DNA from 4 places in the Streptomyces sp. NBC_00076 genome. Region 4 is predicted to be linked to each of the others. Evidence: riboswitches for the same ligand, from Rfam matches in the RefSeq annotation. Region 4 holds a riboswitch; each other region holds the start of a gene.
What was found. Region 4 has a riboswitch for cobalamin ahead of OHA64_RS07060 (ABC transporter substrate-binding protein). Riboswitches for the same ligand answer to the same signal wherever they lie in the genome.

Region 1: another riboswitch for cobalamin. It lies ahead of OHA64_RS15840 (CbtB-domain containing protein); the one in region 4 lies ahead of OHA64_RS07060 (ABC transporter substrate-binding protein).
Region 2: another riboswitch for cobalamin. It lies ahead of OHA64_RS04235 (CbtB-domain containing protein); the one in region 4 lies ahead of OHA64_RS07060 (ABC transporter substrate-binding protein).
Region 3: another riboswitch for cobalamin. It lies ahead of OHA64_RS11015 (cobalamin biosynthesis protein); the one in region 4 lies ahead of OHA64_RS07060 (ABC transporter substrate-binding protein).

Annotation. Positions count from the first base shown of each region.
Region 1 covers NZ_CP108242.1:3,467,545-3,474,615, reverse strand. The annotation lists gene OHA64_RS15850 (copper resistance CopC/CopD family protein) at 1-1,319, shown strand, start outside; gene OHA64_RS15845 (CbtA family protein) at 1,391-2,137, opposite strand; gene OHA64_RS15840 (CbtB-domain containing protein) at 2,151-2,369, opposite strand; cobalamin riboswitch at 2,427-2,553, opposite strand; gene OHA64_RS15835 (histidine phosphatase family protein) at 2,565-3,191, shown strand; gene OHA64_RS15830 (DUF6174 domain-containing protein) at 3,188-3,655, opposite strand; gene OHA64_RS15825 (DUF1775 domain-containing protein) at 3,774-4,520, opposite strand; gene OHA64_RS15820 (hypothetical protein) at 4,475-5,266, opposite strand; gene OHA64_RS15815 (DUF3093 domain-containing protein) at 5,330-5,785, opposite strand; gene OHA64_RS15810 (carbonic anhydrase) at 5,828-6,394, opposite strand; gene OHA64_RS15805 (DsbA family protein) at 6,412-7,071, opposite strand, start outside.
Region 2 covers NZ_CP108242.1:879,577-886,647, reverse strand. The annotation lists gene OHA64_RS04250 (GlxA family transcriptional regulator) at 1-368, shown strand, start outside; gene gap (type I glyceraldehyde-3-phosphate dehydrogenase) at 471-1,469, shown strand; gene OHA64_RS04240 (glycosyl hydrolase family 95 catalytic domain-containing protein) at 1,635-3,977, shown strand; cobalamin riboswitch at 4,109-4,253, shown strand; gene OHA64_RS04235 (CbtB-domain containing protein) at 4,290-4,511, shown strand; gene OHA64_RS04230 (CbtA family protein) at 4,533-5,288, shown strand; gene OHA64_RS04225 (histidine phosphatase family protein) at 5,318-5,908, opposite strand; gene OHA64_RS04220 (hypothetical protein) at 6,172-6,984, opposite strand.
Region 3 covers NZ_CP108242.1:2,400,749-2,407,819, forward strand. The annotation lists gene OHA64_RS10995 (class II aldolase/adducin family protein) at 1-685, opposite strand, end outside; gene OHA64_RS11000 (lysozyme) at 881-1,627, shown strand; gene OHA64_RS11005 (anion permease) at 1,791-3,047, shown strand; gene OHA64_RS11010 (hypothetical protein) at 3,091-3,312, shown strand; cobalamin riboswitch at 3,456-3,588, shown strand; gene OHA64_RS11015 (cobalamin biosynthesis protein) at 3,689-4,654, shown strand; gene OHA64_RS11020 (cobyric acid synthase) at 4,651-6,183, shown strand; gene cobN (cobaltochelatase subunit CobN) at 6,180-7,071, shown strand, end outside.
Region 4 covers NZ_CP108242.1:1,532,891-1,539,961, forward strand. The annotation lists gene OHA64_RS07040 (glycosyltransferase family 2 protein) at 26-1,510, shown strand; gene OHA64_RS07045 (OsmC family protein) at 1,631-2,101, opposite strand; gene OHA64_RS07050 (ABC transporter ATP-binding protein) at 2,181-2,972, opposite strand; gene OHA64_RS07055 (FecCD family ABC transporter permease) at 2,969-3,970, opposite strand; gene OHA64_RS07060 (ABC transporter substrate-binding protein) at 3,994-5,025, opposite strand; cobalamin riboswitch at 5,063-5,245, opposite strand; gene OHA64_RS07065 (methylmalonyl-CoA mutase family protein) at 5,404-7,071, shown strand, end outside.

The DNA of each region.
Region 1 (7,071 bases), 1.9 Mb from region 4:
GGAGCCTCACCTCGGTGTTCGACCTGTCGCTCATGGGCCAGACCATCACGGGCAGAAGCGGCATGGCTCTCGGAGTACGGCTGGTACTGCTCGTCGCGGTGGGCATTGTCCTGACACGGTTCGGTACCCGGCTCGCCCGCCTGACCGCCCGGCCCCTGCCCGCTGCTGATGTCGAGCCCGCGGCCGATGAGGTTGTTGAGCAACGGCCCCTGGGGACCGGCGTGCAGGCTGTGGGCGCGCTGTTCGCCGTCGGTCTGGCTCTCACCTGGGCTGCTGCCGAGCACGCCTCCGCCGGTATCCAGGTCCCGCTGGCGATCCCCGTCTCCGTACTGCACCTGTTGGCCATGGCGGTATGGCTGGGGGGTCTGGTCGCGTTGGCGGTCGCGCTGTACCGAGTACCAACTGGCACGGCGGTCCCGGTGTCGGTGGTCGCACGTTTCTCCCGCCTGGCCTTCGCCGCGGTCGTCGTCCTGGTCGCGACCGGCCTCTACCAGTCCTGGCGCCAGGTCGGCTCCCTGGATGCGGTGACCACCACCGAGTACGGCAGGCTCCTCGCCCTCAAGGCCGGAGCCGTGGTCGTGGTGCTGATGGTGGCGTCCTTCTCCCGCCAGTGGACCGCGCAACTCGTCCCCGAGCCGCCGGTAGAAACCCTGCCGCAAGCCTCACCCGCACCCGCGCGGGTGGCACAGGCCGTCGCCGTCGGGGCGTCCTCGACGAGCGTGAGCACAGCGGACGGCGAGGACAGCGTGGTTCGACCGCTGGCTCCGCCCGACGCGGCCGGGGGCGCTGATTCGCCTGCCGATTCCCTGTCTGGCCCCGACGGATACCGGCGCAGTCTGCGCCGTTCGGTCGCCGCTGAAGCCGTCCTCGGTGTCGTGGTCCTGGCGATCACCACACTTCTGACCGGGACCCAGCCCAGCCGCGCCGCCGTGGAAACCGCTGCTGCGGCTACCGAAGCGCAGGCGCCCACGGCGCGGATGGTGATGGTGCCCTTCGACACCGGGATTCCGAACGGGAGCGGCAAGGTGCAGATCACCTTCGCACCCGGGCGCGTCGGCGACAACACGGTGGAAGCCGTGGTGTACGGAGCGGACGGGGGCCTCATAGCTATTCCCGAACTCCGTCTCACCCTCACACATCGGGCCCAGCAGCTCGGTCCGCTGGATGCGAAACTCGTCGACCGGAAAGGCTATTTTGCCGCCGACCGGCTGCGGATTCCGTTGTCCGGTGTGTGGACCATGAACGTCACCGTGCGCCTCACCGACGTCGACCAGGTCACTGTCGCCAAAGACGTGACCATCCGCCCGACACCGGCCTGACCGGCCGACAGGCACAGCAACGGCGGGGCTACCGGGCGCGCCCCCGGTAGCCCCGCCGCATGTCTTCCTGTTCAGACGGCCAGTGAGGAGACCTTCCCGCGGACCGGCTTTGGCTCGAGGACGCGTTCGGCCAGGAAACCGAACAGCAACCCGAACCCGGCCCACAGCACGGCATGGATGCCGATCGACGCCAGGCGGAACTCCCACAGGTCGGTCGCCGGGAAGCTCTTGGGCGTGTTGTCCCCGTGCGGCAGGACGGCCATCGCGACCGCCATCACCGCGACGAAGGCGACGCCCGCGGCGATGGAGGCGTTCCAGTTGCCCCACGCCGGGGCGAGTCTGCGGCCCAGCAGGGTCGCCGCGATGCCCAGCAGCACACTGAGGGCGATCATTCCCACGAACAGGATGGTGCGCTTGCCGATGGTGTCCGGGTTGCCGACGGCGGGCGGGTTCGCCGGGTACTTCAGGATCGGGACCAGGTAGACGAGCAGGAACCCGGCGAGCGCGGTGAACGCCGCCGTCGCCCGTGCCCCGAACCGGCCGATGCGGCCCAGCGCGAAGCAGAACGCGAGCGCCGCGATACCCCCGATGGCGATGCCGAAGACGAGCACGCCCGTGGCAAGTCCGGCGGTCGACTGCAGGGTGCGGCTGACGAGTTCCTCGCCGCCGTGTTCATGGGAGTTGGCCTCTTCGAACGCGATGGCCGCGTCGACGGGGCCTTCTCCGACCAGGAAGGCGAAGACGAAGGCGAGCACGCCGGCGGCGAGGCCGGCGAGCATGCCGCGTACCAGCAAGGTGCGTACGGTGACGGAGTTCATGGTGAGGGCTCCGTCAGTGGCAGGGGAAGCCGAGGAGGTGGCGGGCGTCGTGCACCCACTCGTGCACGCCCTCACCGGAGACCACGGCGGTGGCGCCCTGCTCGGCGCCGACGAAGTACAGCAGGACCAGCATCAGGACGCCGAAGAAGACGGCCCAGGGGGCGATCGCCCGCAGCGGCAGCGGCGTGAGGGTCTGGGTGGTGGGGGTGGGGGCGGCAGTGGACTGCGCCATGGCGAGACCTCCTCGGGAACTACGCGTCCCGCATCGTGTGGAGCACTCGACGACAGCGTTGGGTCTGACTCACCACCCTCGCCTGGCTGGCGGGGTGGCACACAGTGGCGCGACCGTGCCGGGCTTGCACCGGCTTCCGTGGCGCTGTCGTCCTTGTCGCCCCAGATGGTAGGGGCAACAGGGACTTCGGCCAACATGGCGTATGCCACCTACGATGAACCGACCTCGGGGAAAGGGCCCTTCATGACCGTCCGGCTCACGCTGCTGTGCGCCGCAGCCCCTACGGAGCGCGACGTGCGTTTCGGTGGGGACACGGCGTTGGACGAGCGGGCTATGGGGCAGGCGCGCAGAGTCGCCGGATCGCTTTCCGCGGCCACCGTCCGGCTGACGGCGCCTTCGCAGCGGTGCCGGCAGACAGCCCAGGCCCTGGGATGGGACGCCGTCGCCATGGAGCCGGCCCTGCGGGACATGGACATGGGCAGCTGGCAGGGCCGGACTCTGGACGAGGTCGCGGCCAGTGACGGTGCCGGGCTCGCCGTATGGATGTCGGATCCGCAAGCGGCCCCGCACGGTGGCGAGTCCGTGGCGCAGGTGTGCCACCGGATCGCCGCCTGGCTGGAAGAGCTGCCCGCCGATCCAGGCCGGGTAGTGGCTGTGGTCGAACAGGCCGTGGCGCGCGCAGCACTGCTGCACGCGATGGGCGCGCCTCAGCAGTCGTTCTGGCGCGTCGACGTTCCGCCAGTGTCCGCCTTCCAAATCATCGGCCGGTCCGGCCGCTGGAACCTGCGGATCGGTGCTGTGGGGAGCGTTGAGTCGCGCTAGCCGGGGGTCGGTTCGTAGGAGCTGATCGTGTACAGGGCTTCGTCGTCGATGGAGTTCTTGTCCCAGTCCAGGGAGATCCGCAGGGGGTGGCCATCGGCGGCGTAGTCCGCCTCAGCCGTGTCAGCGTCCTCGCTGCGGGCCCGATTCAGTGTCTTCAACAGCTCGCCGATGGTGGGTACGTCGCCTGGCAGATCCTGCGCCTGCCTCCGGCTGTCCTCGTCCAGCCCGACCACCTCCGCCGCCTTCCCGTTGCGCACCTTCACCCGGAACGTCCCCGCCAGGACCTGGGTGCTCGACGTCAACGTGTACGAGTACGAGGCCGGTTCCTCCCAAGTACTCATCGGCTCGTTGGGTTCGGTCGATTCGGCGGATTTCGACGAGCCGCAGGCTGCGGTCGCGCATACGAAGGCGCCGAGCAGCGCGGCCCTGGCCACGCATCGGGCACGGGAACGTCCAGCGGTCATGGTGACTCCTCGGGTCCGGTTACCGCTGTGACGCCGGACGACCCAGGAACGTTCACGGTGGTGCCTGTCGGTGCCTTGGGACGACGGCAGTGCCGCCCCAAGGCACCCACGGCGAACGTCAGCTCTCGCTGGAGGAGGCAGCTCGGCGCTTGACCAGCCACCAGGCCCCGCCGCCGAGCACGAGCAGGGCTACGACCATCACTGCGACCAGGGCGCCGGAGGACCTGCCGTCGTCCTCGTCGGCCGCCGTGTCACTGGCAGCAGGCGAGGCGTCCGACTCGCTTGCGGCGGTGGAAGGCGTGGAGGCGGCCGCACTGGGCGTCGCGCTCACCGTCGCAGTCGGGCTGGGGCTGACCGGCTTGGCGCCCGGGGCCGCGGCCTTCAGCTTCAGCACGGGAGCGGGCTGCTCGGGCTCCTTGCCGCCGGTGGGCAGCTCGATCCAGCGGGAGACCTCCCCGTCGCTGTAGGTCTCGACGGTCTTGAACGCGAGTTCCTTCGCGTCCGGCAGCTGCCGGACCTTGATCTTGTGCTCGCCGTCGACGCCTGCCTTCAGCGCCGGGCCGGCGACGGTGTAGCCGTCCTTGGTGGCCGTCAGCTTCCAGCCCTTGGGGCCCTCGTCAAGGGTGACGTCGGCGGGGGCGATGCCCTCGGGCAGGACGACGCGCAGCTCGGTGAAGCCCGCAGAGTCGGACTCGGCCTCGGAGACGAAGCTCAGGGTGACGTTCTCCGCCAGGGCCTGAGGCTTGTCGGCCTCGACCTCCGCGTGTGCGGCGGCCGGTGCGGCCAGGGCGAGCGTGGCCGTCAGCGCGACGGCACCGGCTAGGACGAAACGACGGCCGGCACACGCCAGCGGACGGGAGGAAATGGACACAGGGAAGCTCCTTGCAGACACGGGAGAATCCGGCCCCGCAGACACCAGGACCGGTGAAGGACTGGAGGGTGCTCCCGTCGCGGTGGGCCCCTGCGCACCACCACGTGCTCCAGTACTTCCTCCCAGGCCTGCGCCGCCACCGCGAAGAACGCACCCGTCCGCAGCCTGGGCAGCAGGGGCATCACCCGGTCCGGATCGGCGATCGCTCGCGGCAGCACCTGGGCCAGGGCCGCCGCAGCCGCTCTGGCCAGCGTGCGCAGCGTGCCGAGCGCCGCCGTCATCCGCACGTCCGCCCGGTGCAGCAGCCAGGCCACCACCACAGCGGCGGCCGTGTGAACCGTCGTCATCGCCGCTCCGGCGTGATGCCAGGAGTGTCCGTCACCAGTGGCAGCGGAGAGATGACCGGCGTGCATCGTGTGCTGAGGCATCACCATCGAGGTGTCGCCGTCCGCGTAGGACAGCGCGAGATGCAGCACCCCCTGCATCGCCAGCGTGGAAACGACCGTCGCGATAGGTGCGTAGCGGCGCCGCGCGAGCGGCCAGACCACCGAGAACTGCGCCACGATCAAAACAGCCACCAACCGCCAGGACACCGTGCCTTCGGCGACCGCGTGGTGCCCGAAGGTCGCGAGTACGGTGCCGAGCACGGCGAACACACCGGCTCGCGCGCACGCTCCCGCGTGGCTGGCCCGGCCTGCTCCGGCACGTTCCTTGTGCCCGGTCACGTGATCAGGTGGCACGGTCGCCCATCATCCCCTACCGGCCGGGGACCGTACGCATGCTGTCGCACCCTGTTCGAGTTCTTACGATCGCGTGGCGAGCGCCTCGGCCAGCAACTCGGGTGTGCGGGTGGCGAGGTAGAGATAGGGGGTGGGGTCGTCGGGGTCGAGGACCTCGACGCGCACGGCGCCGGGGAGGAAACTGCGCAGCACCATGAAGGCCCGCAGATCGGCCTTGTGCGTCCGCCAGGCGCGCGCTTCGTCCCCGTGGAGGGCCTCCGGCTGTCCAAGCGCCGTCAGTGGGATGCGGGCGTCGGCCACGAACAGCGTGTCGGCGGTGACCCGGATCCGTGTCGATCCCTGCCCGCTGACGTACATCCCGGCCAGACAGGTGCCGATGCTCAGCGCGATGAGCGCGGCAATGCCCCCGTAGGGAAGGAAGACCAGGGCGAGGGAGATACCGAAGAGCGCGGCGATGAGCCACCAGGTTTTTGGGGCGGTCAGGCGTTCGTCGTAGACGAGCCGGCTGGTGGAGGTCACGGGCGTTCACCTTGTCGTAGACGTCGGGTCGGGTGGGGCTGTTCACAGGGGCAGGAAGGCGCTGGCGCGCGGGTGGTACTGGAGGGTTGCGCCGGTGTCGATCTCGTGGAACCAGGCGTGCAGGTGCAGTGACCGGTCGGCCAGCCGGGCTGTGACGCTCGGATAGCTGCTGAGGGCGTCGAGTTGAGCGAGCACGTGCCAGTGCCCGGCGGCGGTGAGGTCTCCGGCCAGCGGGGCCGGATCGTCGTCGGACTCCGTGATGCCGGAGGCCGTCAGGCTGTCGTGCATGGCCGCGGTGACGACGTCGCAGTGCGAGTGGCCGCAGACGATGATGTCCGAAACCTTCAGCTCGTTGACCGCGTACTCGACCGTCCTGGACTCGCCGGTCGGCGCCTGCGCGTCGTAGGGCGGTATCACCCCTCCGTACGTGCGCAGTTCGAAGAGGTCTCCGGGCCGGGCGGCGGTGAGCAGGGCGGGCACGATGCGGGCGTCGGAGCAGGAGATGAACATCGCCCGTGGCCGGTGGTGCTGGGTGAGGCCGGCCAGGTGCAGCGTGTGGGCTGCCGCACGGGCGCGGAAGACACGCACCTGGTCGATCAGGTACTGCATGGTGCCTCCGCACTCGGTCAGTCGGACAGCCGGGCATCGATGAGCGCCTTGAACGCCTCGTACGATGCGGGGTTGGTGATCCGTTCTCCGTCGAGGAAGAACGTCGGGGTGCCCTGGACGCCCAGGCCGAGGCCGTCGCGCTTGTCGTCCTGGACGCGTCCGGCCACTTCCGGGTCGGCGAGGTCGGCGTCGAACCTGTCCATGTCCAGGCCGAGTTTCTTCGCGTAGCCGCGGAAGACGGACTCCTTCCACTCCTGCGACTCGCCCCACTCCTTCTGGGTGGTGAAGAGCTTGGTGTACATCTCCTCGAACTTGCCCTGGCGGGCGGCGGCTTCGGCGGTGCGGGCGGCGAGTTCGCCGTTGCGGTGGCCGGGCATGGGGAAGTAGCGGGCGACGAAGGTGACGCGGTCGCCGTACTCCTTGCGCAGTTGCTCCACGGCCGGGTAGTAGGCTCCGCACGACTCGCACTCGAAATCCAGGAACTCGACGAACGTCAGCTCGCTCTTCTTCGGCTCGGTGAGGCGGTGGCTGGTATCGCGGACGGGCAGCGCCTCGGCGGCCGGCTGCACATCAAGGCCGCCGCTGTTCCGGTTGTCCGGGGCGAGTAGGAGGTAGGAGCCGATGGCGAGGGCGAAGCCGGCCATGAGGACGGCGGCTGCGATCAGGTTCTTCTTCAG
Region 2 (7,071 bases), 650 kb from region 4:
GCCAGGCGCAGTACGTGCCGCGCAGTGTGCCCGAGCCGCTCGGCGAGCGCTTCGCCGCCACCCGCGAGTGGGCGCTGCGGCGGCTCGGCGAGCCCCTCACCCTGGAGGTGCTGGCGCGGCGGGCCGCGGTCTCGCCGCGCACGTTCTCGCGGCGCTTCGTCGAAGAGACCGGGTACACGCCGATGCAGTGGGTTATGCGCGCCCGTATCGACATGGCCCGCGAACTGCTCGAACGTTCGCAGCGCGGCATCGAGCAGATCGCCGCCGACGTCGGCCTGGGCACCGGTGCGAATCTGCGGTCGCACTTCCAGCGCATCCTCGCCACCACACCGAGCGAGTACCGGCGCACCTTCGCCCAGGGCGAGTAGGCGCACCACCTGGCGCGATCCTTTTGAACGGTGGCGATCGCGCCGCTGTCAGTGGCCGCGGCCGCGAGCGAGGCTGGATGGCGAACGGAAGGGACACCATTCATGACTCGCATCGCCATCAACGGATTCGGCCGCATCGGACGCAATGTGCTGCGTGCCCTGCTCGAACGCCACAGCGCCCTTGAGGTCGTCGCCGTCAACGACCTCACGGAGCCGGCCACACTCGCGCGACTGCTCGCCTACGACAGCACGGCCGGCCGGCTCGGTCGTCCGGTGACCGCAGACGGGGACGCCCTGGTGGTCGACGGCCGCCGCATCACGGTCCTGGCCGAGCGTGAGCCGGCGCAGCTGCCGTGGGCCGAACTCGGCGTCGACATCGTCCTCGAAGCGACCGGTCGTTTCACCTCGGCCAAGGCCGCCCGCGCGCACCTCGATGCGGGCGCGAAGAAGGTCCTCGTCAGCGCGCCGTCCGACGGCGCCGACGTCACTCTCGCGTTCGGGGTCAACACCGACGCGTACGACCCGGCCGTGCACACGATCGTCTCCAACGCCTCGTGCACGACCAACGCGCTGGCACCACTGGCCGCGGTGCTCGACGAGCTCGCCGGCATCGAGCACGGCTTCATGACGACGGTGCACGCGTACACGCAGGAGCAGAACCTCCAGGACGGCCCGCACCGCGACGCACGTCGTGCCCGAGCCGCCGCCGTCAACATCGTGCCGACCACGACGGGCGCCGCCAAGGCGATCGGCCTCGTGCTGCCGAACCTGGAGGGCAGGCTCTCGGGTGACTCGATCCGCGTGCCTGTTCCGGTGGGCTCGATCGTCGAACTCAACACGACCGTCTCCCGCGACGTGACGCGCGAGGACGTGCTGGCCGCGTACCGCTCCGCGGCTCAGGGGCCGCTCGCCGGGGTCCTGGAGTACTCGGACTTCCCGCTGGTGTCCTCCGACATCACGGGCAATCCGGCCTCCTCGATCTTCGACTCGGAACTCACCCGGGTCGACGGCCGGCACGTGAAGGTGGTCGCCTGGTACGACAACGAGTGGGGCTTCTCGAACCGTGTGATCGACACGCTCGAGCTCCTCGCGACCCCCTGACCGAGCGGGAATTGGAACGGGCAACGGGCGGGTCCTTGGATCCGCCCACGCAAACCAACACATCGGATCTCTTCCTAAGCGTTGACGACTCCTCGCGCCATCTCTACCTTTCGGTCAGAGATAGCTCCGATGAATCTCTGTGAGTCGTACGAGCCAGGAGGCGCGATGCCCAGCCCGTCCAGCCGTCGTTCCAGCCGTCCGTCCAGGCGTACGGTACTTGCCACCGGCTCCGCGCTCGGCGGGACACTGCTCGCGGGAGGCCTGCCCGCCCCGGCCGCGGCGGCGAGCTCCGCCCCGCAGGGCTCCGACCCCTGGCGCACCGTCCTCGACGACGCCGACCTGGTCTGGCAGCGGATGCCGAAGACCTGGTACGAGGGCCCGTATCTGGGCAATGGCTTCCTCGGTTCGGGGATCTACGCCGAACCGGGCACCGAAGCCGACACCTTCCAGGCCGTCCGTTTCAACGTGCAGCACTCCGAAGTCCAGGATCACCGCCCGCAGTTCGGGTCGCTCTTCGGCCTCGCACGACTGCCGATCGGCTACCTGACACTGGAGCCGGTAGGCACGATCACCGGCCTCGACTGGCGACTCGGACTGCACGACGCCGAACTGACCGGCACGCTCACCACGGGCCGAGGCACGCTCACGATCCGCGCCCTGGTGCACAACTCCCGCTCCGTGCTGGCCATCGAGGTGACGCCGAGCGAGGGGGAGCGCGACTTCACGTGGGAGTTCCACCCGGCGCAGGCGATCAGCCCGCGCGCCGCGTTCAAGCCGATACCTCAGGGGTACGAGGCCAACCCGCCCGCCCAGACGGGGCTGTACGACGGCATCTCCGCCGCCGTGCAGCCGCTGCTCGCCGGCGGGCAGCACGTCACCGCGTGGCGGGAGCGCACGCGGGGGCGTGCTCGGACGTTGTACGTGCATGTCGCGCACTCGTATCCGAAGCCGACGGCGCTCGGGCGCGCGCTGGCCGCGGTGCGGGACGCCTCGAAACTCTCGTACGACGCACTGGCGGTGGCGCATCGCGCCTGGTGGCACGCCTACTACCGGAAGAGTTTCCTCTCGCTGCCCGATGCCCGCATGCAGCGCTTCTACTGGATCCAGCTGTACAAGACGGCGTCCGCGGCACGGCGCGACGCGCCCGCGATGGCCACGAGCGGGCCCTGGCTGGAGCCCACGCCATGGCCGGCGACCTGGTGGAACCTGAACGTGCAATTGGAGTACTGGCTGATCCACGGCTCCAACCACCTCGAACTCGACGCCGTGACGAGGGCGTTGAGTGAGTTCCGGGACAACCTCAGGGCGGAGATGGCGCCCGCGTACCGCGCCGACTCACTGGGCATCCCGCGGACCACCGACGCCTCGCTGGTCAACGGTGGCGCGACGGACCCCGCACTGGGCTACGGCGTCGGCATCCCCGGCCAGGACCCGCCGACTCCCGAGGTCGGCAACCTCACCTGGGCCCTGCACAACGTCTGGCTCAGTTATCGCCACACGATGGACGAGTCGATCCTCCGCGACGTCCTCTTCCCTCTCCTCCGCAAGGCGATCAACTACTACCTGCACTTCCTGGAGCCGGGCGCCGACGGCAAACTGCACCTGCCGGCCACCTTCTCGCCCGAGTACGGGGGCAACTCACGGGACTGCAACTTCGACCTGATGCTGCTGACGTGGGGCTGCCGCACCCTCCTCGATTCCGCCGAACTCCTCGGTATCGACGATGAGTTGGCGCCGCGCTGGCGAGACGTCCTGACCCGGCGGGTCGCGTATCCGACCGACGACAACGGCTTCATGATCGGCGCGGACATCCCCTTCGCGAAGTCGCACCGTCACTACTCACACCTCCTGGCGGTGTACCCGCTGTACGAACTCACCGGCCGTACGCCCGACGAAAAGGCCCTGATCGAGAAGTCGCTGGCGCACTGGGTGGGCTTCGAAGGCGCCCTCCAGGGCTATACGTTCACGGGCGCGGCCTCGATGTCGGCCATGCTGGGAAAGGGCGAGGACGCGCTCAGCTACCTCGGACAGCTGATGACCCGCTTCATCCAGCCCAACACCATGTACAAGGAGTCGGGCCCGGTCATCGAGACCCCCCTCTCGGCCGCCCAGTCCCTCCACGACATGGTCTGCCAGTCCTGGGGCGACACCATCCGCGTCTTCCCCGCGCTGCCCGCCGCCTGGGCGGATCTGGCGGTGCACAACTTCCGTACCCAGGGGGCGTTCCTGCTCAGTGCCGTACGCAAGGACGGGGTGACCCGCTGGGTCCGGCTGGTCAGCGAGGCGGGCGCCCCCTGTGTCGTACGGCATGGCGTCCCCGGCCCGATCGAGGTACGGAACGGGGGCGGGAGGCCGCTGCGCTACGAGTCCTTGGGTGATGGGACGATCCAAGTCGCTCTGCGCAAGGGCGAGTCCGCCCTGATCACCGCCAAGGGCGACCGTCCCGACCTGCGGATCACCCCCGTCGAGCCGAACGAGGAGGCGCCGCGCTGGGGACTGCCCGCATGACCGGCGCGCGACCGCACGTGGCAGCGCCGCGTGCTCCTGTCTCGTTCGCGTGTGACCGGTGAGCGGACGGTGATCCGGGTCACCTGGCGGGGGAGAACGCGATCACGCCAGGTGGGGCGGTATTGGCGGTGGACCCGACACACGGTACCGTCGCTCTGATATCGACGACGGCACACGGAAGCCGGTGAGAACCCGGCACGGTCGCGCCACTGTGGACGGTGTCCCCCGAGGGGGCGCACCGCGAGTCAGACCCGTGGCCGTCGTCATGTGCACCACCGAGATGGGACGCGAACTCCCAGAGGAGGCCCTGCCATGGCTCAGCATGTCGCCCAGCCGACAACCACCACGCCCGTCGTTCCCGCCAAGCTCCCGCTGAAGGCCATCGCCCCCTGGGCGGTCTTCTTCGGCATCCTGATGCTGGTCCTGCTCTACTTCGTCGGCGCCGAACAGGGGGCGACCTCAGTCGTCTCCGGCGGGGACGTCCACGAGTGGGTTCACGACGCCCGCCACCTCCTCGGCTTCCCCTGCCACTGATCTAGGGACGCCGCACACCCCATGAACTCCGCGACAGTAAGAAACCTGCTCGTTCGGGGCATGCTCGCCGGCCTCGGCGCCGGCGTGCTCGCCCTGATCGTCGCCTACTTCCTCGGTGAACCGAATGTCGACAGCGCCATCGGTTTCGAGGAGTCCCATGCCCCCGCCCACGAGCACGAGGTCGAACTCGTCTCCCATTCCCTGCAGTCCACCGCGGGCCTCGCCACCGGCGTGCTCATCTACGGGGTGGCGTTCGGCGGCATAGCCGCTCTCGCCTTCTGCTTCGCGCTCGGCCGCGTGGGCCGCTTCACCCCGCGGGCCACGGCGCTATTGCTGTCGGGGGCCGCGCTGCTCGCCGTGTACGTCGTTCCGTTCCTGAAGTACCCGGCCAACCCGCCCGCGGTGGGGGACCACGACACCATCGGCAAGCGCACCACGCTGTACTTCCTGATGATGGTGCTCGGGGTGCTCCTCGCGGTCGCCGCGGTGATCGCGGGCAAGCGGCTCGCGCCGAAGCTCGGCACCTGGTACGCCACCGTCGTCGCCGTCCTCGGCTTCGCCGTCGTGATCGGGCTGGCGTACGCGTTCCTGCCCGCCATCAACGAGGTGCCGAGCGACTTCCCGGCCGCCTTGCTGTGGCGGTTCCGTCTGTCGGCCCTCGCCATGCAGATCACGCTGTGGGGAGGTTTCGGCCTAGTCTTCGGTGAACTGGCGCAGCGGCTGTTGCACCCGAAGCCGGCCACGGTGTCCGCGGGGACGACCGTAGCCGCTCCGTAATGACGCGGGGCCCGTTGGGCCGGCTTCGCTCAGTGGTCCGCCACTGCCTCGGCCGAGTCCAACGGGTGCCCGAGCCGCAGGTTCCAGCGGCCAACGCGTCCACTGATGGTGGTGGCCGTCAGCGGTGGCACGTCGAGACGCCAGAAGGCCGCTGAGGGCGCTCCCAGCACGTGGACCACCGCGGCCCGCACGACCTCCGGCTCGACGACGGCGAGCGTACGGCCGCCCGCGTCCTGGGAGGCCGCGAGCCAGCGTGTCACCCGCTCGCACATGTCCTCCACGGACTCCCCGCCGTGTGGCGCGGACGCGGGGTCGGTGAGCCAGCGGGTCACCGCCTCCGGCTCACCGGCGCCGACCTCGGCCAGAGTCAGGCCCCGCCAGCGTCCCACCTCCAGTGCCGCCAACTCCGCTGCCTGCGCGCCGTCGAGACCGAGTGCGGCAGCCGTCTCCTGACAACGCACAGTGGGAGAGACCACGACACGCACGGCGGCCGGCAGGGACGCCGCCGCGGCACGGGCCCGCGCCGCCCCGTCGGCGTCGATCGAGCCCCCGTCGTCGAAGCGGGCCTGGCGCAGGGACGAACTCATCGCGGGTGAGATGAAGGTGACGCGAGCGGTCACGTGGTGGCTCCTCCTGACGCGGTCAAGGTGTGCGGGTCTCCACCCGGTACGGCACATGCGTGTGCCGGTCGGCAGAGATGGTCGGCCGTCCACCGACCGGGCCCGACGCGTGCAGCCCTTGACGGGTGTGCACTGCTCGCCGTGCGCCCCCAACTCGCCGACCGCGCGGTCGAGCTCTGCGGGCGCGGCGGCGATGTCGTTGAGCGCGACGGAGACGCGTAGGCCTACGCCGCGGTCAGGTGCCACACTGTGCGGCGCTTCGGTTATGCGTCGGCCTTTGCGGGCTGCTCCTCGGCCTGCTTCGGTGCGGCCTGCTTGGGTGCGGCCTGCTTCGGTGCGGTCTGCTTCGGCGCGTCGGGAGCGGTGTAGAAGACGGATGCTCCCTGCTTCGAGCGCTGCGCCTGGCTCTTGGCGACCAGCCCTTCGAGTGTCGTGCGCACCACGGTGGTCTTGACGCCGCGCTCGGGGTGGGACTTGTCGAGGGCAGTCGTGATCTCCGCTGCCGAACGCGGTTCCTTCTGCTCGGTGAGGTGGCGGCGGACCAGGTCGACAAGCGTCGGCTGGGCCGACTTCGCGGCTTCGGGCTTCCCCGCGGGCTTCTCGGCAGCGGACTTGCCGGCAGCCGTCTTCCCGGCAGTCGCCTTGCCGGCGACCGCCTTGGCGGCAACCGACTTCCCCGCCGGCGCCTTGGCGGCAGCCGGCTTCTCGGCAGTGGACTTGCCGGCAGTGGACTTGGCTGCGGTCTTGCCGGCTGCGGCCCGGCCGGGCTGAGGGGCGGTCTTCTTCGTTCCCGCTCGCTTGCCTGTGCCGGACCCGGTGGCCGTCTTCTTGCGGGGAGCGGGTACCGCGACACTGTCCGAAGGGACCGCGGGCTGCGCGGATGCCGGTGCTGTGCCGATCGCCTGCTGGATGTTGGTCAGCACCGAGTGGTCACGCTGGAGGGCCGCCAACTGCTCCTGCAGCGTGGCGATTTCCCCACCGATGCGTTCTTGCTCCTTGGTGTTGCGTTCGAGGTCGGTGGCTACCTGGGTGGTGTACTGCGATGTCAGTTCGGTCACTGAGGTGTTCTGCGACATGAGTGCACAACCTTTCCTCGGCTCGAGGCCGGAGTCGAAGGGACTGCCGCACGAGTGTGTCTCGGACGATGGCTACGGGGCGGCAGT
Region 3 (7,071 bases), 870 kb from region 4:
CCTGTGCCTCGGTCAGCAGCGTCGGCGACATCCCCGGGACCGAGGAGGCCGTCAGCCACAGGCGGCACATCCACTCCAGCTGGGCCGTGCGGTCGTAGGCCTGGTCGAGGGTGGCGCCGTGGGTGAGGGTGCCGTGGTTCTGGAGGAGGCAGCCGGAGCGGTCGACGAGGGCGTGGAGCATGTTCTCGGCCAACTCGTCGGTGCCGTACGTCGCATACGGGGCAACCCGGACGGTCCCGCCGAGCGCGACGGTCATGTAGTGGACCGCCGGGAGCTCGGAGACGAGCGTCGAGACGGCCGTGGCGTGCACGGCGTGGGTGTGGACCACGGCCCGGGCGTCGGTGGTGCGGTAGACCGCGAGATGCATGGGCAGCTCACTGGTGGGGACGAGCGTGCCGAGCACCTGGCGGCCGTCGAGGTCGACGCCGGTGACGTCCGTCGGCGTGAGCCGGTCGTAGGGCACGCCCGACGGCGTGACCAGCACGGTGTCCTCGACGCGCACGGAGACGTTGCCGGAGGTGCCGACGACCAGTCCGTCGGAAACCGTCCGGCGGGCGGTGGCGACGAGCGCCTCCCAGGCATGCGCCTCCTCGGGGCGCACACTCCTCCCCCGCGGCTCCCGCACATCCTGTGCGCCCTCACTCGCGCCTCGTACGCCCCGCGGGTCCCGCTGCTCCTCGACCATGTGCCGATCCTGCCAGGCCCGGCGTCAACTCGCCGTGGGGCGGGGGCACTTTAGGCCGGAATCCACCCTTCCGAAAGGTCACGTACCGCCACATAAAGACTCTTTGATCGCTTGGCCGGAGATCACCGAGTATTCGGTGATCTTCCAGTAGCCTCTGGGTGATTTGTCGTGTACGTCGCCATTCCCGGGGGACACATGGCCCGTGATCGCACACCGTTCCGCCGCCGGAGCGCCCTGGTGGCGTCCGTGGCGGCGCTCGCCGTAGGGGGCGTCGCTCTCGCCGGGACGCCGGCCTCGGCGGCGGACCCACCGAAGGGACACGACGTCTCTTCCCACCAGAGGAACGTCGACTGGCAGAAGGCAAGGACGAACGGCGCCAGGTTCGTGTACGTCAAGGCGACCGAGTCCCACACCTATCGCAACCCGTCCTTCGACCGGCAGTACAACGGGGCCCGCGACGTCGGCATCATCCGCGGGGCGTACCATTTCGCACTGCCGGACAGGTCGTCGGGCAGGACACAGGCGGCGTACTTCGTGCGCAACGGCGGCACCTGGAGCGCCGACGGCTGGACGCTGCCGCCCGCGCTCGACATCGAGTACAACCCGTACGACAAGCGACACAAGTGCTACGGGCTGAGCAAGGCCGGGATGGTCAGCTGGATCAAGTCGTTCAGCGGCGAGGTGAAGCGGCTCACGGGCCGCCGTCCGGTGATCTACACCACCGCCCACTGGTGGAACACCTGCACCGGCGGCAGCCGCGCCTTCGCCGCGAACCACGCCCTGTGGGTGGCCCGCTACGACTCCGCGGACGCGGGAGCTCTGCCGACGGGATGGTCGTTCTGGACGCTCTGGCAATACGCCAACAGGGGCGGCCTGCCGGGGGACCAGAACCTCTTCAACGGATCCCTGAACGAGCTCAGAAAGTTCGCCAGGGGCGCGTAACCAAGGGGCACTTGGGCCGCACGGGTCCGGTGGGACTCGGCCGGACCCGGCGGTGCGATAACCATCGCTCCCGGACACCGTGTGGCCTGCTTCAGTTCATCTTCCGTTCATTCAGGTTACTTACGTTCGTCCGGCCAATGACTTCGAACGATTGCCTGGGTAAATGGAAAACTTCTCGCTGATCCTCGCGATTGTGGTCGTAACCGCACTCGCGTTCGATTTCACGAACGGTTTCCACGACACCGCCAACGCGATGGCCACGACCATCTCGACCGGCGCACTGAAGCCCAAGGTCGCGGTGGCCATGTCCGCCGTGCTGAACCTTGTGGGTGCCTTCCTCTCCGTGGAGGTCGCCAACACGATCTCCAAGGGTCTCGTCGACGAGAGCGGAATACGTCCCGAGGTCATCTTCGCCGCCCTGGTCGGCGCGATCCTCTGGAACCTGCTGACCTGGCTGGTGGGTCTTCCCTCCAGTTCCTCGCACGCCCTCATGGGCGGTCTGATCGGCGCCACCATCGCCTCGGCGGGCACGGGCGCCGTCCACGGTGACGTGCTCGTCACCAAGGTCCTGATCCCGGCGATCGCGGCCCCGATCGTCGCGGGGCTCGCGGCGATGCTGGCCACCCGCCTGTCGTACTCCCTCGGCCGGAAGGCCGACGGCAAGGCCGCCGAGAAGGGCTACCGCGCCGGGCAGATCGCCTCCGCCGGCCTGGTCTCCCTGGCCCACGGCACCAACGACGCGCAGAAGACGATGGGCATCATCACCCTGGCCCTGGTCGCCGGCGGTGCCGTCGCCCCCGACTCCGACCCGCCCACCTGGGTCATCCTGTCGGCGGGCCTGGCCATCGCGCTCGGCACCTACCTCGGCGGCTGGCGAATCATCCGCACCATGGGCAAGGGCCTGACCGACCTTCAGCCGCAGCAGGGCTTCGCCGCCCAGACCAGCGCGGCCACGGTCATCCTGGCCTCCTCCCACCTCGGCTTCTCCCTCTCCACCACGCACTCGGTCTCCGGTTCGGTGATGGGCGCGGGCCTCGGCCGCAAGGGCGGCGTCGTCCGCTGGTCGACGGCGACCCGGATGTTCGTGGCGTGGGGTCTGACCCTGCCCGCCGCGGCCCTGGTCGGCGCGCTCGCCGAGTACGTGACCGGGCTCGGGGACTACGGCACGGCCCTCGTCGCCGTCTTCCTGATCGCTTCCAGCGCGGCCATCTGGAAGGTCTCCCGTCGCGAGGTCGTCGACGCGAGCAACGTCAACGAGCCCAGCGGGACCGGTGAGCCGGCCGGTGTGGTGACCGCAGCGATCGCCGCCGTGACCCCGCCCCCGGCGGGCACCGTCACCGAGGAGCTCACGGCCACGATCCCGGCCCCGACCGCCGCGGCCACCGACGCCGCGACACCGCCGGCCACGACCACCGTCTGAGCCCGGTCACCCAGGCACCCACCGGCACGAAGGAAGAAGCAGTATGAAGATCGACTGGGCGGCCCTCGGCTCCGTCTTCGGCGTCAGCCTCGTGGTCACCGTGGCCCTCGTGGCCCTGTTCACCCTCGGCATCATGGGCCTGTCGCGCCGCGAACGGGCCACGGCCCAGGGCGACTCCGCCGCCCTCGCGGTCACCGGCGCGTACGCGTGCTTCGCGGCGTGCGCGGCCGCGGTGGCCTACGGGATCTCACTGATCGTCGCCTGACCTGCGACACCCGGACGACACATGGGGTGCGGGACGGTTCGCCGTCCCGCACCCCATGTCTTTTGTGACGGCTGTGACCGCGCGCGTGTGGGTCTCAGCACACTCTCCCTTCGCAGGTCAACGGCAAGTTGACGGCCCTTCCAAGTGCGTGGTGGACTGCCGGGGCCATGTACGGCGGCAGAAGAGGAAGCCGGTGCGAGTCCGGCGCGGTCCCGCCACTGTCACCGGGGTAGAAAGCCCCGGGAGCCAGGAACTCTCGCCGCCGGTCTCGTCGAACCAGGGCGTGGACACCCTGAGTGAGGACATATCGCCATGCTCGGCTGCCGTTCGAGATCCCGTAGCTGCGCCCTGTCTGTGACAGCGGTCGGCTGAGCCCATGCGTGCCGATCGCGTCTTCGCGTACGGCGCCGCCGCCGGCCTCCTCGGTGACCTGCTCCTCGGTGATCCTCGCCGTGGGCATCCGGTCGCCCTGTTCGGGCGGGCCGCGGGTGCCGTGGAACGGGTGTTGTGGCGGGACCACCGGGGCTGGGGCTCTCTGCATGCCGTCGTGTGCGCCGGTGGCGCCGTCGCGCTCGGGTCCGCGGCCGTTCGTGCCGTACGTACCTCACCCGCCGCTTCCGTCGCGCTGACCGGCGCCGCCACCTGGGCGGTCGTCGGCGGGACGTCGCTCGCGCGGGAGGCCCGGAGCATCGGGCGTGCGCTGGAGGCGGGGGATGTCGCCGCGGCGCGGGCGCGGCTGCCGCATCTGTGCGGGCGGGATCCGCAGGCGCTCGACGCCGACGGGATCGCGCGCGCGGTCGTGGAGTCGGTCGCCGAGAACACCTCCGACGCCGTGGTGGGGGCGCTGGTGTGGGGAGCGGTCGGCGGGGTCCCCGGGCTTCTCGGGTTCCGGGCCGTCAACACCCTCGACGCGATGGTCGGTCACAAGTCGCCCAGGTACCGGCGCTACGGATGGGCGTCCGCGCGGCTCGACGATGTCGCGGGCTGGCCGGGGGCGCGGCTGACCGCCGTCCTCGCGGCGCTCGCGGGACCCGATCCGCGAGGTGCCGTGCGCGCCTGGCGGGCCGACGCGGCACAGCATCCCAGTCCCAACGCGGGGCCCGTGGAGGCGTCGTTCGCGGGCGCCCTCGGGGTGCGGCTGGGCGGGACGTTGTCGTACGGGGGCCGGGTGGAGCACCGGCCCGTGCTGAACGGGGAAGGGCGGGCCGTCACGTCGCACGACGTCGAACGGGCGGTACGCCTCTCGGGGCGCGTCGGCCGGCTCGCGCTCGTCGTCAGCGTCGCCGCACGACTCGCCGCACGACTCGTGACCGGGGAACGAGCGAAGGGGCGTACGCCATGAACGGTGGTCTTCTGGTCGCCGGCACCACCTCCGACGCCGGCAAGAGCGTCGTCACCGCGGGGATCTGCCGGTGGCTGGTGCGGCAGGGCGTCAAGGTCGCGCCCTTCAAGGCGCAGAACATGTCCCTCAACTCGTTCGTGACGCGGGAGGGCGCGGAGATCGGGCGGGCGCAGGCCATGCAGGCTCAGGCCTGCCGGGTGGAGCCGACCGCGGCGATGAACCCCGTGCTGCTGAAGCCGGGCGGTGAACAGAGCAGTCAGGTCGTCCTGCTGGGGAAGCCGGTCGGGGAGCTGAGTGCTCGCGGCTATCACGGTGGGCGGCAGCAACAGCTTCTCGGGACCGTCCTCGACTGTCTCGCTCAGTTGCGGGGCACGTATGACGCGGTGATCTGTGAAGGGGCCGGCTCTCCCGCCGAGATCAACCTGCGGCGGACCGACATCGTGAACATGGGCATCGCCCGCAATGCGCGGCTTCCCGTGCTCGTGGTCGGTGACATCGACCGTGGGGGCGTCTTCGCCTCCTTCTTCGGGACCGTCGCGCTGCTCTCGCCCGAGGACCAGGAACTCGTCGCCGGGTTCCTCGTCAACAAGTTCCGGGGGGACGTCAGCCTGTTGGAGCCCGGGCTCGACATGCTGCACGGGCTGACCGGGCGGCACACCTACGGCGTCCTGCCCTTCCGGCACGGCCTCGGCATCGACGAGGAGGACGGGCTGCGTGTCTCGCTGCGCGGGACCGTACGGGAGTCGAACCTCTCCCCGCCCGTCGGCGAGGACGTCCTGCGCGTCGCCGTCTGCGCGGTCCCCCTCATGTCCAACTTCACGGACGTGGACGCGCTGGCCGCCGAACCCGGCGTCGTCGTGCGGTTCGTGGACCGGCCCGAGGAGCTGGCCGACGCCGATCTCGTGGTGATTCCGGGTACCCGGGGCACGGTCCGTGCCCTGGAGTGGCTCCACGAGCGGGGGCTGGCCGAGGCCATCAGGCGCAGGGCCGCCGAGCAACGGCCCGTCCTCGGCATCTGCGGTGGCTTCCAGGTCCTCGGCGAGCACATCGAGGACGACGTCGAGAGCCGTCGCGGGCATGTGGACGGGCTCGGGATCCTGCCCGTCCGGGTGCGGTTCGCCCGCGAGAAGACCCTCACCCGGCCCGTCGGGGAGGCCCTCGGCGAGCGGGTCGAGGGGTACGAGATCCATCACGGCATCGCCGATGTCACGGGCGGGGACACGTTCCTCACCGACGGCCAGGGGCACAGCCTGGACGGCTGCCGGGTCGGCCAGACCTGGGGCACCCACTGGCACGGCTCGCTGGAGTCGGACGGCTTCAGACGGGCCTTCCTGCGCGAGGTGGCGGCCGCCGCGGGCCGCCGTTTCGTGCCGGCCGCCGACACCTCGTTCGCCGCGCTGCGCGAGGAGCAGCTCGACCGGCTCGGCGACCTGATCGAACAGCACGCGGACACGGACGCGCTGTGGCGGCTCATCGAGTCCGGCGCGCCGCAAGGACTGCCTTTCATTCCACCGGGAGCGCCCGCATGAGCACAGTGTTGTTGTTGTCGACCGCCGACACGGACCTGCTGGCGGCCCGGGCCGCTTCGGGTGCCTCGTACCGGATCGGCAATCCGACCCGGGTGGACGTCACGGAGGAACTGCCGGGACTCCTCGAGGGCGCGGACGTCGCCGTCGTACGACTGCTCGGTGGCAAGCGGGCCTGGGAGGACGGGCTGGCGGCCCTGAAGGCGTCCGGTGTCCCGACGGTGCTGCTGGGCGGGGAGAGCGTTCCCGACGCGGAGTTGATGGCCGAGTCGTCGGTGCCCGCCGGAGTCGTGGCCGAGGCGTTGCGGTACCTCGTGGAGGGCGGGCCCGACAACCTCACCGAGCTGGCGCGCTTCCTGTCGGACACCGTGCTGCTGACGGGTGAGGGGTTCGTCGAGCCGCGGAAGATGCCCGAGTTCGGGGTGCACGGAGAGCGTGCGCTCGAGGCCGGCCGTCCGACCGTCGGCGTGCTCTTCTACCGGGCCCATGAGCTGAGCGGCAACACCGCCTTCGTGGACACGCTGTGCGACGCGATCGAGGCGAGGGGCGTCAACGCCCTCCCCGTGTACTGCGGTTCGCTGCGCGACGCGGACGCCGGGCTGTACGAGATCCTCCAGAAGGCCGACGCCCTGGTCGCCACCGTCCTCGCGGCCGGCGGCACCCACGCCTCGCAGGCCTCGGCCGGCGGTGACGAGGAGGCCTGGGACATCGGAGCCCTCGCCGACCTCGACGTCCCCGTGCTGCAAGGGCTGTGTCTGACGTCCTCCAGGAAGGCCTGGGACGAGTCGGACGCCGCCCTGTCCCCCATGGACGCGGCGATGCAGGTCGCCATCCCGGAGTTCGACGGACGCCTCATCACCGTCCCCTTCTCGTTCAAGGAGCGGGTCGACG
Region 4 (7,071 bases):
ACTCACGGCGGCCTCGCTCATCAGCATGGGCTGTCTCGTCTTCAGCCAGTTCAGGCTGATCCAGTCGTCACCGTGGCTGTTCGTCCTGCTGCCGTGCCTGGGCTTCAGCGTCCTGTATTACTTCGCCTCACTGCGCGTCAACGGCTTCACAGCCGACTTCGACCTCAGGGGCCACCGCCAACTGGTCCAGAACTGGCGCCCCGAGGAGTATCCGACGGTCGCCGTGTTCCTGCCGGTGTGCGGCGAGCCCGTCGACGTTCTGGAAAACACCTGGAGGCATGTGCGCCGACTCGCCGACCGCTATCCCGGAAGGGCCACCGCATACGTACTCGACGACTCCGCCAATCCGGAGCTCGCCGACATGGCCACGGAGCTCGGCTTCGTCTACGGGAGCCGGCCCAACCCCGGCTGGTTCAAGAAGGCAGGCAACCTGCACTACGGCCTGGGCATCTCCGACGAGGAGTACGTCCTCATCCTCGACGCCGACTTCGCCCCCCGGGCGGATCTGCTGGAGGAACTGCTGCCGTACATGGAGAGTGACCCGGAAATCGGCATCGTCCAGTCACCGCAGTACTTCCGCGTGACCGACCGCCAGACGTGGATCGAGCGTGGCGCGGGTTCCGTTCAGGAGCTGTTCTACCGGGCGATCCAGGTTTCTCGTCAGCGCCATGGCGGCGCCATCTGTGTGGGCAGTTGCGCCGTGTACCGGAGGAAAGCCCTGGAGGCCAACGGCGGTACGACTCTGATCGAGCATTCGGAGGACGTGCACACCGGTTTCGACCTGGGGCGTCTTGGCTGGGGCCTGCGCTATGTGCCGATTCCCCTCGCCACCGGGAATTGCCCGGACAACGTGAGCGCCTTCTACCATCAGCAATACCGTTGGTGCTCGGGTTCCATGAGTCTGCTGGGAAGCAAGAAGTTCTGGACCACGAAGCTCAGGTTCACCACCCGGCTCTGCTATTTCTCCGGCTTCCTCTACTACCTCCACACGGCGCTCTTCACCTTCCTGGCACCGCTGCTCCCGGTCGTGCTGCTGTTGGTCATGCCCGAAAAACTCAAGGTCGAGTACATGCTGCTGGTCCTTCCCAGCGTCATCTACACGGTGTTGATCTTCCCGTTGTGGCACAAGTGCCCCTACCGGATCGAAGCATGGGCCGTGCGTCTGTTGTACGGCTGGGCACACCTGTTCGCCATCTGGGACATCGCACGCGGCAGGAGACAGGCCTGGCGGCCCACCGGCTCGGCGGCCGCGGGCAGGAACACCAACCGGCGGTTCCGGGTCGGTGTCCGGGTCTGGAGCGGCGGTACGGCCCTGCTGTGGGTGGGCATCGCGGTCTGGCGCATGCTCACTCTGTACCCGCCCGATTTCGCCCTGGTGCTGGCCTCCGGCCTGTTCTACGCCGTGATCGTGGGCCGCGTCATCGTTCCGCACCGTGGCGCCGCGGAGGAATCCGTTTCCGGGGTCGCGCGCCGAAAGCTGGAGCCCGCTGAGAATCTCGGAGGGCTTTGAAGCAACGCGAGCAAGCAGAGGTCCTCAGAGTCCGGATCGGGGCGGCTCTGAGGACCTCTGCGTGCTCGTGTTCGGCCGAGGACTGGCCGTACCGACGGGAGGGCCCGGCGTCGGGTGAGGTCAGCCTTCCTCGATCGTCGCGGTGACGGGCGTGCCGAGCTCCACCGTGCGGCTGACCGTGCACAGCCGGTCGTGCGAGGTCCTGACCGCTCGCGGGAGGATCGCCCGGGCACGGTCCGCGCCCTCGCCCTTGCCGTCGCCGTCGCCGTCGCCGTCGCCGTCCGGGAAGGTGACGGAAAAGGTGACCGTCAGGTCGGTCATCCGGTTGCCGAGCTCGTCACTGACCTTGTCGCCGGTCACCGCGACGGAGAACCTGGTGGGCTCCGCGTGGCGACTGGTGGCGACATCGACGTCCGCCGCCGAGCACCCTCCGATCGCGGCGAGCAACAGCTCGACCGGGGTGAACGCGGTGTCACCGTGAGCGGAGGAACTCGTACCGAAGGTGATCGCGGCGCCGCGAGCGTTCGTCGCGACGAAATGGCCGGTGCTGATTCGCTCGACGGTGACGGAGCGCAGGGAGTCTTCGGTCATACCGCCGACCCTAGCGCCGGGGGGCAGGCGTGCGGGCTGTGGGCGTGCGGGCCACAAGGTCGCCGTGACGGCCGCACGGTCACGGCAACCGCACGATGTCTCGCCGGAGCGTGCCGAGGAACCGTACGTGTGGCCGGTCGCCCGGGGCGTCGGGGGTGACGGCGGCGCGCACGCCGTACACCTCGGCGATGAGTTCCTCGGTCACCACCTCCGCCGGACTGCCCGCCGCCACCACCCGGCCCTCGTTCAGCACCACGAGCACGTCGCAGTACATCGCCGCCAGGTTCAGGTCGTGCAGGGCGATGACGGTGGTGACGGGGAGTTCCGTGACGAGGGTCAGCAGGTCGAGCTGATGCTGGATGTCGAGGTGGTTGGTGGGTTCGTCGAGAAGGAGTTCGCGTGGTTCCTGGGCGAGGGCGCGGGCGATCTGGACACGCTGGCGTTCGCCGCCGGACAGGGTGTGCCAGAGGCGGTCGGCCCGCTCGGTGAGGCCGGTGCGGTCCAGAGCGGCACGTACGGCCTGCTCGTCGGCCGGGGTGCTGGGGGTCCAGGCGCGACGGTGCGGAACGCGGCCGAGGCGTACGACGTCCAGAACGGTCAACTCGGTCTGGGTGTCCGCCTGTTGTTCGACGACCGCCAGTCGACGGGCGACCGCTCGGCGGCTGAACTCGCGCAGCGGTCGGCCGTCGAGGGTGACGACGCCGGAGGCGGGGGTGAGAACGCCGGCGAGCAGGCGCAGGAGGGTGGACTTGCCGGAGCCGTTGGGGCCGAGCAGACCCGTGACGGATCCGGGGGCCGGGGTGAAGCTGACCCCGTCCAGGATCAGCTGTCCGGCGGCGGTGCGGGAGACGCGGTCGGCACTGAGGGTCATCGGGGTCCCCTCCGGGTGCGGTAGAGGACGAGGACGAAGGCCGGTACGCCGATCAGGGAGGTGACGACGCCGACCGGTATCTCCTGCGGGTCGAGGACCGTACGGGCCAGGGTGTCGACCCACACCAGGAACACCGCTCCGGCGAGCGCGGTCACCGGCAGCAGCCGAGTGTGCCCGGGGCCGGTGAGGGCGCGGGCGGCGTGCGGCAGGACGAGACCGACGAAACCGATGGCGCCGGCCGAGCTGACCAGAGCGGCGGTCAACAGGGCCGTGACGCACAGCAGCACCAGCCGGGTCCGGGCGACGGAGACCCCGAGCGAGGCCGCCGCGTCCTGTCCGAAGGCGAAGGCGTCCAGCGTCCGCGCGGAGCCGAGGCACACGACGAGGGCGATCGCCAGCGCGGTCAGGCACAGCCACACGTCGTTCCAGCCGGCGCCGCCGAGCGAGCCGAGGAGCCAGAACAGGACGCCCTGGGTGGTCTGGGCGTCGGCGGCCGTCAGCACGACGAAGGAGGTGAGCGCGGAGAACAGTTGCATGGCGGCGACTCCGGCCAGCACGACCCGGTCCGTCGTGGCGCCGAGGGTGTGGCTGAGCAGCAGCACCAGGGCGAAGGAGCAGACGGCTCCGACGAAGGCGCCGCCGGAGACGGACAGCGCGCCGCCGCCCGCGCCGAGGACGACCACCACGACCGCGCCCGTGGAGGCCCCGGAGGAGACGCCGAGGACGAAGGGGTCGGCGAGCGGGTTGCGCAGCAGGGACTGCATGACCGCTCCGCACACCGCGAGCCCGGCGCCGCAGACGGCGGCGAGCAGGGTGCGGGGCAGTCGCAGGTTCCACACGATGCCGTCCCGGATCGGGCTCAACTGCGAGGGCCCGCCGCCGAGATGGGCGGCCACCGCCGACCACACGTCGCCGACGCCGATGTCCGCGGGGCCGATGGTGATGGCCACGGCGAGGGACCCGGCCAGGGTCACGAGGCCGGCCACCGTCCGCAGCACCGTGGCCGTGACGGACGAGGTCGTCACCCGGCGAGCCCGTCGGCGCGCAGGGCCGCGGCCACCTTCTCGACGCCTTCGACGGTGCGGATCGTGGGGTTCATGGCCTGGCCGCTGAGCAGGACGTACCTCTTGTTCCTCACCGCGTCCATGTTTCTGGTCGCCGGATTGGACTCCAGGAAGGCGATCTTCTTCGCGGCGGTCTCGGCGGTCTGCGACTCGCGGGTGAGATCACCGATCACCAGGACGTCGGGGTCGCGGTCCGCGACGGTCTCCCAGTTGATCTGCGGCCATTCCTGCTTCGTGTCGTCGAAGACGTTCTTCGCGCCGAGTGCGTCGGTGATGATGCCGGGGGCTCCGCAGCAGCCCGCCATGTAGGGGGACTCCTGGTTCGCGAACCAGTACAGGACCGAGGTGCGGGAGGCGTCGATCCCGGAGGTGGCCTTCGCGACCCGGGCCTTCAGCGCCGCGACGAGCTTCTCGCCCCGCGTCTCGACGCCGAAGATCTTCGCCAGGTCTCGTATCTCGCCGTAGACCGACTCCATGGTCAGCGGCTTGGTACGGGCTCCGTCGCCGTCCCCGCTGTTGTCCTTGCCCTCGCAGTCGGCGGGAGAGAGGTACGTCGGCACGCCCAGCTCCTCGAACTTCTCGCGGGGGGCCACGCCGCCCTCTCGCAGGGTGGAGGCGAAGGAGGCGGCGACGAAGTCGGGTTCGGTGTCCAGAACCTTCTCGAAGGCGGGCTGGTTGTCGGAGAGCCGGGGCACGCGGGCGTTGGCCTTGGCGAGTCCCTTCATGACCGGATCGGTCCAGGTGGCGGTGCCCGCCATCCGGTCGGCGAGGCCGAGGGAGAGCATGATCTCGGTCGTGCCCTGGTTCAGGGACACGGCTCGCTTCGGCGGTGACGGGATCCGGGTCTGCTGCCCGCAGTTGTCCAGGGTGAGGTCTTTCGAGGTGGCGGCCGGGTCGGAGGACCCGGTGGACGAGCCGCCGCAGGCCGTCAGGAGGAGCGCCCCGGAGAGGAGCAGGGTGGAGCGGCGAACTGCACGGGTGACGGGCACACAACATCCTCTGGCGTCGAGGGCCCGGTCGCGGGGCCCGTTCGTACGGGTCGCCAGCAGGTCTTCGGACTCGGGATCACCCGGTCGGAGCGCCTTCCCGGACCCTGGTCACGTGTGACCGTCGTCCAGTGGCTCGTGTTGCCCCGCCCGTCACCCTCACCGCTGCGCGTCAGTTCCGGATTCGCACCGGATTCCCTTGACTGGCCTGGGCAAATTATCACGTCATCACACAGACCCGACGGGCGGCGGACGGTGGGGCCGTCGGCCGCCACACAGCGACCGAGGTCGGCAGGGCAATGCAGGTCACAGCGGCAGGGAGTGCAAGGTCACAGCGGTGTCCTCTGCCGCTCCTTTGTCGGTCTGGCCTAGCATCCGAGCATGACGGTCCTGCCTGACGACGGGCTCTCGCTGGCCGCCGAGTTCCCTGACGCGACGCACGAGCAGTGGCAACGCCTGGTGGCGGGCGTCCTGCAGAAGTCGGGTAAGGAAGTCTCGGGGGAGGCAGCGGAAGACGCCCTGTCCACCGCGTTGGAGGACGGGTTGCGCACCCGCCCCCTGTACACCGCGAACCATGTGACGCCCGAGCCCGGCCTTCCCGGTTTCCCACCGTTCGTGAGGGGCGGCCGGGCCGAGGGAAGCATCACCGGCGGCTGGGACGTCAGACAACGGCACGCCGTGGCCAGCGGCGACGTGGTGCTCGGGGATCTGGAGAACGGCGTCACCTCGCTGTGGCTGGTCGTCGGGGCGGGCGGCCTCCCGCTCGGCTCCCTCGGCCGGGTCCTCGACGGCGTCCTTCTCGACCTCGCGCCGGTGGTCCTGGACGCGGGCAGCGATCTCGACTCCGCCGCACGGGAGTTGCTGGGTCTGTACGAGGAGCGGGGCGTCGCCAGGCACGCGGCGCGCGGCAACCTGGGCGCCGACCCGCTGGCCCACGAGGCCCGTACGGGCGACGCGTTGGACTTCGCGCCGGTCGCCTCTCTCGCGCGGCTGTGCGCGGACGAGTACCCGGGGCTGCGTGCGCTGACCGTGGACGCCCTGCCGTACCACGAGGCCGGCGGCTCGGCCGCGCAGGAACTGGGCGCCTCCCTGGCGACCGGCGTCGCCTACCTCCGTGGGCTGACCGAGGCGGGTCTCTCCGTCGAACAGGCCTGTGCGCAGCTGGAGTTCCGTTACGCGGCCACCGCCGACCAGTTCCTCACCGTAGCCAAGCTGCGCGCGGCCCGCCGGCTGTGGGCGCGGGTCGCCGAGGTGTGCGGGGCGCCGGGTGCCGGGGCGCAGGTGCAGCACGCCGTGACGTCGCCGGTGATGATGACGCGCCGCGACCCGTGGGTGAACATGCTGCGCACGACCATCGCGACGCTCGCCGCCGGGGTCGGCGGCGCCGACTCCGTCACCGTGCTCCCCTTCGATCACGCCCTGGGCCTGCCGGACGCGTTCGCGCGCCGCATCGCCCGCAACACCTCGACGATCCTGGTCGAGGAGTCCCATCTGTCGCGGGTGATCGACCCGGCGGGCGGGTCCTGGTACGTGGAGGGGCTGACGGACGAACTCGCCCAGGCGGGCTGGGAGTTCTTCCAACGGATCGAGGGCGTCGGCGGTCAGGCCGCCGCCCTGCGCTCGGGCCGTCTCGGCCAGGACCTCGCGGACACCTGGGAGGCGCGCAGCGCGAAGCTCGCCAAGCGGCGCGAACCCATCACCGGTGTCAGCGAGTTCCCGAACCTCGCCGAACCTCCCGTGGAGCGTGAAGCGGCGCCCGAGCCGCCGTCCGGCGGGCTTCCGCGGGTGCGGCGCGACGAGGCGTACGAAGCGCTGCGGGCCCGCTCCGACGCCCGTCTCGACGCCACCGGAACCAGGCCGCGCGTCTATCTGGCCACGATCGGCCCCGCGGCCGCGCACACCGCGCGCACGACCTTCGCCGCCAACCTCTTCCAGGCCGGCGGCATCGAGCCCGTCACCGAGGGCACCTTCGAGGACAGTGGTGCCACCGAGGTCTGCCTCTGCTCCAGCGACACGCTGTACGAGGAGCAGGCCGAGAGCACCGCCCAA